Regions from separate parts of the Psychrobacillus sp. FSL H8-0510 genome, predicted to be linked through region 2. Evidence: riboswitches for the same ligand, from Rfam matches in the RefSeq annotation. Region 2 holds a riboswitch; the other holds the start of a gene.

Region 1 (3,420 bases), 2.8 Mb from region 2:
TCCATGCTGCCCAAATAACACAGCAGGTTTTCCTATAAACTGTGAAGTGACCTGAGCAATACGTTCGATATATGGGTTAATAGCTTCAGTTGTTACTGCAGGAGCGGTAGTGTGCACTTGTATTTCACTATTGGGAAATTCTTCTGTCAACGTTTGGAGGTCTAAAAGAATACTATGCATATCTTGTCCGGGTACGTAACGAAGATCATAACTTACTATGCACTCATCAGGAACTACGTTATATCGTTCTCCTGCTTGTATTTTTGCCAAGTTTAAGGAAGGATAATCATAGAACTCATTGCTTGCTGTTAAAAAAGAAAGTGTGCGAAGCTGTTGGTCAAAAAGAAACGCTTGTTCAATTGCATTTATTCCTTCCCAAGGACGACTGCCATGACTAGATTTGCCCTTAAGTATTACATCAAACTGGATAATTCCTTTTGCCTGTAAGCCAATTTGTAGATGGGTAGGTTCTCCGCATATAACAAAGTCACCGATATATCCTTGATCGACCAAAAATTTGGATGTCTCTCCGTCTGTTTCCTCATCGGTTACGATATGTAGTTGAATTTTTTGAGCAAGATTTTCAGGTTGTTTAGATAGCTCATAAAAGGCTTGCATCATCGCAGCAACTCCCGCTTTCATATCAGCTGTTCCACGACCATATAAATAATCTCCCTCAATATAAGGCTGAAATTGTGAAGTTTCTCCTGGAACAACATCTACGTGACCATTCCAAATCATACATTTATCACCGTCTCCTATTACTGCCACAAGCATCAGTTTTTCCTCATGCTTTAAGATCGTAGTAGTAATACCTCGTTCCTCTAGCCAATTCTCACAAAATAACAAAGCATTATTTGCGCCTTCCAATGTGTCACTTTTGATACGTATTAAATCTTTTAATAATGTAATCATGTAAACATCCCCTTACGCATATAGTTTTTACAAGTATAACAAAAGAACAAAAGAAGGTTGCAATACTTTATCTATTCAGCTACAATGAACTCGAACTAAATAATTCAAACCACAAGGGGCGCCGTTGATACGGCTGAGATAGTACCCTTCGAACCTGTAAGTTAATACTTGCGTAGGGATGTGGATGGAAACTGACAATCGCGCGATGTCTGGGTCTATCCCGGGGGTCGTTTTTTTTGTGGTCAAAAAAGGGGATTGTCATGAAGAATAATCGAGTATTAATATTAATGGAAATCGCTATTTTTGCAGCTTTAGGATATGTTTTAGATATGATCGGCTTTGGAATGCCGCAAGGTGGATCAGTTACATTCGTTTTAGTACCTGTTATTTTAATGGCTTTTCGTCGTGGTATTGTAGCAGGTTTAACTACTGGATTTTTAATAGGTGTATTACAAGTCGTTACAGGCCGTTTTTACGCAGCTCCCTTATCATTTGAAATAGTGATAGCACAAGTAGCAATAGATTATTTCATCGCATTTATGGTAGCTGGTTTTGCTGGTTTTCTGAGACCTGCGTTTTTACATGCATTTGAACAAAAGGATAAAATGAAAATGGTTAGAGCAGTTGTCTTGGGAACGTTCATCGCAGCTTTTCTTCGTTATTTAGCACATGTAACTTCAGGTATTCTATTCTTTGGTGAATTTGCTGGTGAGCAAAATGTTATTTTGTATTCGTTGATCTATAATTCTACTTATATGATTCCTGTATTTTTAGTAGCAGCTTTCATTTGTTCGATATTATTTGTTAAAGCTCCGCGCCTCACACTGCCGAATCTTCACTAAATATGGTATGATTAGAATACATTTAGTGAAGAAGGGATCTTGTTAAGATGATTGTACAAACTGACGAAGAGTTAGTAGCATTAAAAAAAATAGGGCGTATTGTTGCAGAAATTCGAGATGTAATGAAGGCTGCTACTAAACCTGGTGTGACTACGAAAGAGTTAGATGAAATCGGCGGAAAGCTATTTAAAGAGCATGGCGCGATTTCTGGACCAATGGGAGAATACGATTTTCCGGGATATACTTGTATTAGTGTTAATGAGGAAGTAGCTCATGGTATGCCAGGCGCTCGTGTTATAAAAGATGGTGATATCGTGAATATAGACGTTTCAGGATCGCTTGATGGTTATTTTGCAGACACAGGAATTTCTTTTGTCGTAGGCGAAGGATATGAAGAGAAAGAGAAGTTGTGTGCTGTAGCTGAGAGTGCATTTGAGCGTGCAATGCTAAAAGTTAAAGCAGGTTCAAGATTGAACCAAATTGGTAAAGCAGTAGCTAGAGAAGCCAAAGATAATGGCTTGCATGTTATTATGAACCTAACTGGACATGGTATTGGGAAATCACTTCATGAAGCTCCTCAACATGTATTGAATTATTATGATGCATGGGATCCAACAATATTAAAAGAAGGAATGGTTTTAGCAGTTGAGCCATTTATTTCTGCGAAGGCAGAGCATATTGTGGAATCAGGTGATGGTTGGACATTTATCACTCCTGATAAATCCTTAGTAGCACAGATTGAGCATACAATTGTTGTCACAAAAGGTGCACCAATTTTATTAACTAAATTAGATTAAAACAAAACGCCTTCAAGAGTTTACTCTTTTGAAGGCGTTTTTTAAATTAAGAATATGAATTATCCTACTACGAAGTAAGTGCTTGATAGTAACTTTCGGCTGATGGACGGTTTCCATGGGCGTTGCCTCAGCCTCCTCGCTTAGAAAACATTTATATCTAGTTATTTAAAAATACATTAACTATTTCTTAAAGTTGTAGGAGACAGATAAATATGTTTAACGAAAAAAGAGAGGCTGTTTGTGACAACTACCACAAACAGCCTCTACTCGGCAATAATATTGTAAAATGTCTGTTCAAACCTTAAGGGGTTCTGGAACCTTTCTTAAGGAAAATTATCCCAACGACCAAGACGCAGCTTAGGAAAAGAGACGCTGAGGTCAGGAGCAGTTGACTAAAGTTGTGTTGGATTGCAACCCCGACGAAAGTCCAGATAAACACAACTGACATAAGACGATCAAAATAATGATAGCGGAAGTGAAGAGCTATTGCTGTCGCAATGGTTAAGAAGATAACACCCCAAAGTGATTTTGTCATACCAAATCCACCGAATTCATAAAACGTGAGGAGATAAGATAGATTTATGAAGAAACTGATAAATGTCCATCCTAATAGGAAGGAAATTGGTAATCGATTTTTTCGATTTATATCATCTAAAGGATAGGTTAAATATAATTTAAATAAGCTGCTTAGTAAGACAGTGAGAATACCAAAAGCATAACCAAACAGTTCGTAATGCCAACTGAATATATACAAAATATATAACACAGATGATGCCCCGTATAATAGAACTCGTCTAGTAGGGATAGGATGAGAAGACTTGTAATCTTTCATCATATTCCAAATCCACCAAGCTAATGAGATGAAA
Region 2 (3,420 bases):
AATTTTTTGTCTCTATTTCTGTTGCTTGAATGGAAATATCTGGTTTTATAGAAGTCGTTCTTTTAGGAAGTATGGATGGTTCATCGCTTTCGCTCAAAGGAATGATCCTGTCAAAAAAATCTCCCCATAAGTCCAAGCGATGTTCAATTGCAACAATTGTCATTTGCCGATTTTGCTGTAGCTGATCCAACCATTCTATATATCTTTTAGCTGTATAAGGGTCCAAATGAGCGATTGGTTCGTCTAACAGCAAAATCTCGGGCTCCATAATAAGTGCACATGCAGTAGCGATTTGTTGCTTCTGCCCACCTGAAAGCTGTTGAATAATAGAATATCGAAAGTCAGTTAAATTTGTGAGAGCAAGTACCTCTCTTATTCGATTCTCCATCTCTTCACGTTTCACCTGCAAATTTTCTAGCGTAAAAGCAAGCTCCTCTTCCACTGTTTGCATACAAAATTGCGCATCTGGATCCTGAAAAACGGTAGCAATTCGATGATTTATTTCCCCGGCAATGAATGTCCGACTATCCTTCCCAAATAGCTCAATATTGCCCGTTAAAATACCATCGCAATTATCGGGATATAATCGATTGCACAAGTAAAGTAGTGTCGTTTTTCCACAGCCGCTAGGACCAGTTAACACAACCCTGGAACCTTTTTGTACTGCAAATGAAAAGTCAGTCAAAGTCCATTTTTCCTCATCTGGATATCGAAAGCTGACCTTCTCAAACGAAATGACGTCATGCACGAGCATCACCTTTTTTCGGTCGTGAAATAGCGTATCCTCGAAGAGAGCCTGTTGCTAGTAAGCCATCGGCAACCGCTTTACCTCCAACACCAGCAAGGAGAGCTCCACTCAATATGCGAATGCCAAGCATCAGCGCAACATAACCAGTACTGAATACCGTAAAGCCACCTAACAAATACCCGTAGGCAAAACTAAATACCGAAGATCCCACACCCGCTAGGATTAGAATCCAAATATCAAAGCGTTTGTATCTAGTTGCAGCAAATACTGCTTCTGCCCCTAAGCCCTGAATAACACCTGATAGAATTAGTCGGGGTCCAACGGCATTTCCTAACAACACCTCAATGGCAGCGGCGATTGTTTCTGAAATAACTGCAGCACCTGGCTTTCGAATAATATACATACTAATAATAGACACGATAAACCAAATCCCAAAAATCCATTCATATGCAATCGGACCTATAAATCCAGCCCAAATATTACCGACATGCAAGAACAATAAATACACAATGCCAAATACAACGGCAAGTAAAGACATTAACACGATTTCTTTTAGCTTCCATGATTTCAGCATTTAACGACCTCCATGAGAGGGGCTGTTAATACTCATAGAAACGGTCATAACCAAATGCTTATGCTCATCTGAGCGGGCATTCGTGAATGCTTCTTCATAAAACGCAAACACATCATGAATATCTCCATGAATACCACTCGCATAATGCATGGAATCATTAAACACACCTTGTGCTTTAGCACGATCCACTTCACGGTAAATAATGTCCATATAACTCGGGTTATTCATCGGGTATAGAGCAAATTGAGAAGATACATATTGTTTTGTTATATCTGTGTTGGCAATTATATCGCCTTTGTCTAGATAGACATCTCCTGCAGAATCACCGGGGCAACCAGCGGAAAAAGTACCGGACAGTGCAATATGTTCTCCTGTTTTAGCAGCATGCAATGTAATTGCTTTTGCCACATTAAATACATGTACTTGTTTGCCACGAATAACCGTCGACACATCATCTGTGTGCATCCACACATTCGTCGCATCCGTCTCCTTCAAAGCACCTTTAATCACTTTGATAAAATCATTTGTCATCGGATGTAACGAAAAACGAAATCCGATAATTGGGCTCAATCCACACTCCATTTAAAAAACCTCCCTGTATTTTTTCATAAAAAAAGACCACATCCGTGAAGATGCAGCCACTTATCCAATACAAAAATATTAGGGAAGTCACCGCACTTCCTCACGCAGGTATTATCCTGATCGAGTTTTAAGGGATCGGAGCAAAATGCTCGCATCTCAGCCAAAGTGGGCACCCCTAGTGCGCAAAACGGTATGTAGTTTTTAATATGCCCAAAGTATAACGTAGCTATTTGAAGTTGTAAATATGTTTGCAAAATTTCCTACTTTCGTCCATGCTTTATCTAACCCGATTGTTTGAGGGCTGGGTGAATCATAATGGATATTTGGAGAAACACCGGAATGTTGGGGATAATCACCCGAAAGCACCAGAGAAACACAAGAATCCATAACTCGAGGGAGGATAAAGTTTTGAAGAAAATATACATAACTCGTAAACTACCCGAAGAAATCATTGAGCCTTTAAGAAAAAAGTTTGATGTACAAATGTGGCATAGCGAAACTATTGGAATGACAAATGAAGAAATAATAACAAATGCTAAAGACGCGTACGCTCTATGGACGATGTTATCCGATAATATCGATCGTACACTAATTGAAAGCCTTCCAAATTTAAAAGTAATTAGTAATTTTGCAGTGGGCTATAACAATATAGACATAGAGGCAGCAAAAGACCGTAGTATTGTCGTAACAAATACTCCGGGAGTATTAACAGAGACAACAGCAGACTTAGCATTTGCTTTACTATTAGCAACTGCTCGAAGAATAACAGAAGTAGAACAAGAAATTCGTTCGGGTAACTGGGATTCCTGGTCACCAATGCAATATACAGGAATGGACGTTTTCGGTGCAACACTCGGTATTGTAGGAATGGGACGTATAGGGGAAGCGGTTGCTAGACGTGCGAAAGGCTTTGATATGAATGTGTTATATCATAATCGCTCTAGAAAACTAGATGCAGAAGAAACGTACGGCTTTACTTACGCGGAATTAGACGAATTACTTAAGCAATCTGATTTTGTCATTCTATTAACTCCACTTACACCTGAAACAAAGGGACTTATAGGGGAACGTGAACTTAATATGATGAAAGAAACTGCAGCAATTATTAATGTCGCACGAGGTGGCATAGTAGATGAACAAGCTCTTTATGAAGCACTGGCGTCGAAAAAGATATGGGCTGCAGGACTAGATGTATTTGAGCAAGAGCCTGTACCGGTGGATCATCCTCTACTAACTTTACCTAATGTAACGGTGTCTCCCCATATCGGTAGTGCCAGTATCCGCACTCGCCAAGCGATGATGCAAATGAATGCAAAAGATATAGAAGCAGTTTTAGAAAATAGAGAACCTCAAAATAGAATTCTCTAATACTTAAGTAGTGGTCCTCATATGCAGGGCCACTCTTTTTGTTTACTTGAAATGATGATCGACATCAGTAAGTGCAAATGATAAACTATAATGAAAACGATTATCATTATCAGTAGTGATATTCATATAAAAGGGAGTCAGTTGCATG

What was found. Region 2 has a riboswitch for thiamine pyrophosphate ahead of MHI40_RS01155 (YkoF family thiamine/hydroxymethylpyrimidine-binding protein). Riboswitches for the same ligand answer to the same signal wherever they lie in the genome.
Region 1: another riboswitch for thiamine pyrophosphate. It lies ahead of thiT (energy-coupled thiamine transporter ThiT); the one in region 2 lies ahead of MHI40_RS01155 (YkoF family thiamine/hydroxymethylpyrimidine-binding protein).

The regions. Positions count from the first base shown of each region.
Region 1 covers NZ_JBBOYZ010000001.1:3,000,709-3,004,128, reverse strand. Annotated here, with positions in the region: gene MHI40_RS15330 (M20 family metallopeptidase) at 1-915, opposite strand, end outside; TPP riboswitch at 1,020-1,111, shown strand; gene thiT (energy-coupled thiamine transporter ThiT) at 1,176-1,757, shown strand; gene map (type I methionyl aminopeptidase) at 1,805-2,554, shown strand; gene MHI40_RS15315 (tryptophan-rich sensory protein) at 2,856-3,420, opposite strand, start outside.
Region 2 covers NZ_JBBOYZ010000001.1:221,810-225,229, forward strand. Annotated here, with positions in the region: gene MHI40_RS01145 (ABC transporter ATP-binding protein) at 1-754, opposite strand, end outside; gene MHI40_RS01150 (ECF transporter S component) at 741-1,322, opposite strand; gene MHI40_RS01155 (YkoF family thiamine/hydroxymethylpyrimidine-binding protein) at 1,323-1,904, opposite strand; TPP riboswitch at 1,985-2,091, opposite strand; gene MHI40_RS01160 (2-hydroxyacid dehydrogenase) at 2,313-3,272, shown strand; gene MHI40_RS01165 (LysR family transcriptional regulator) at 3,418-3,420, shown strand, end outside.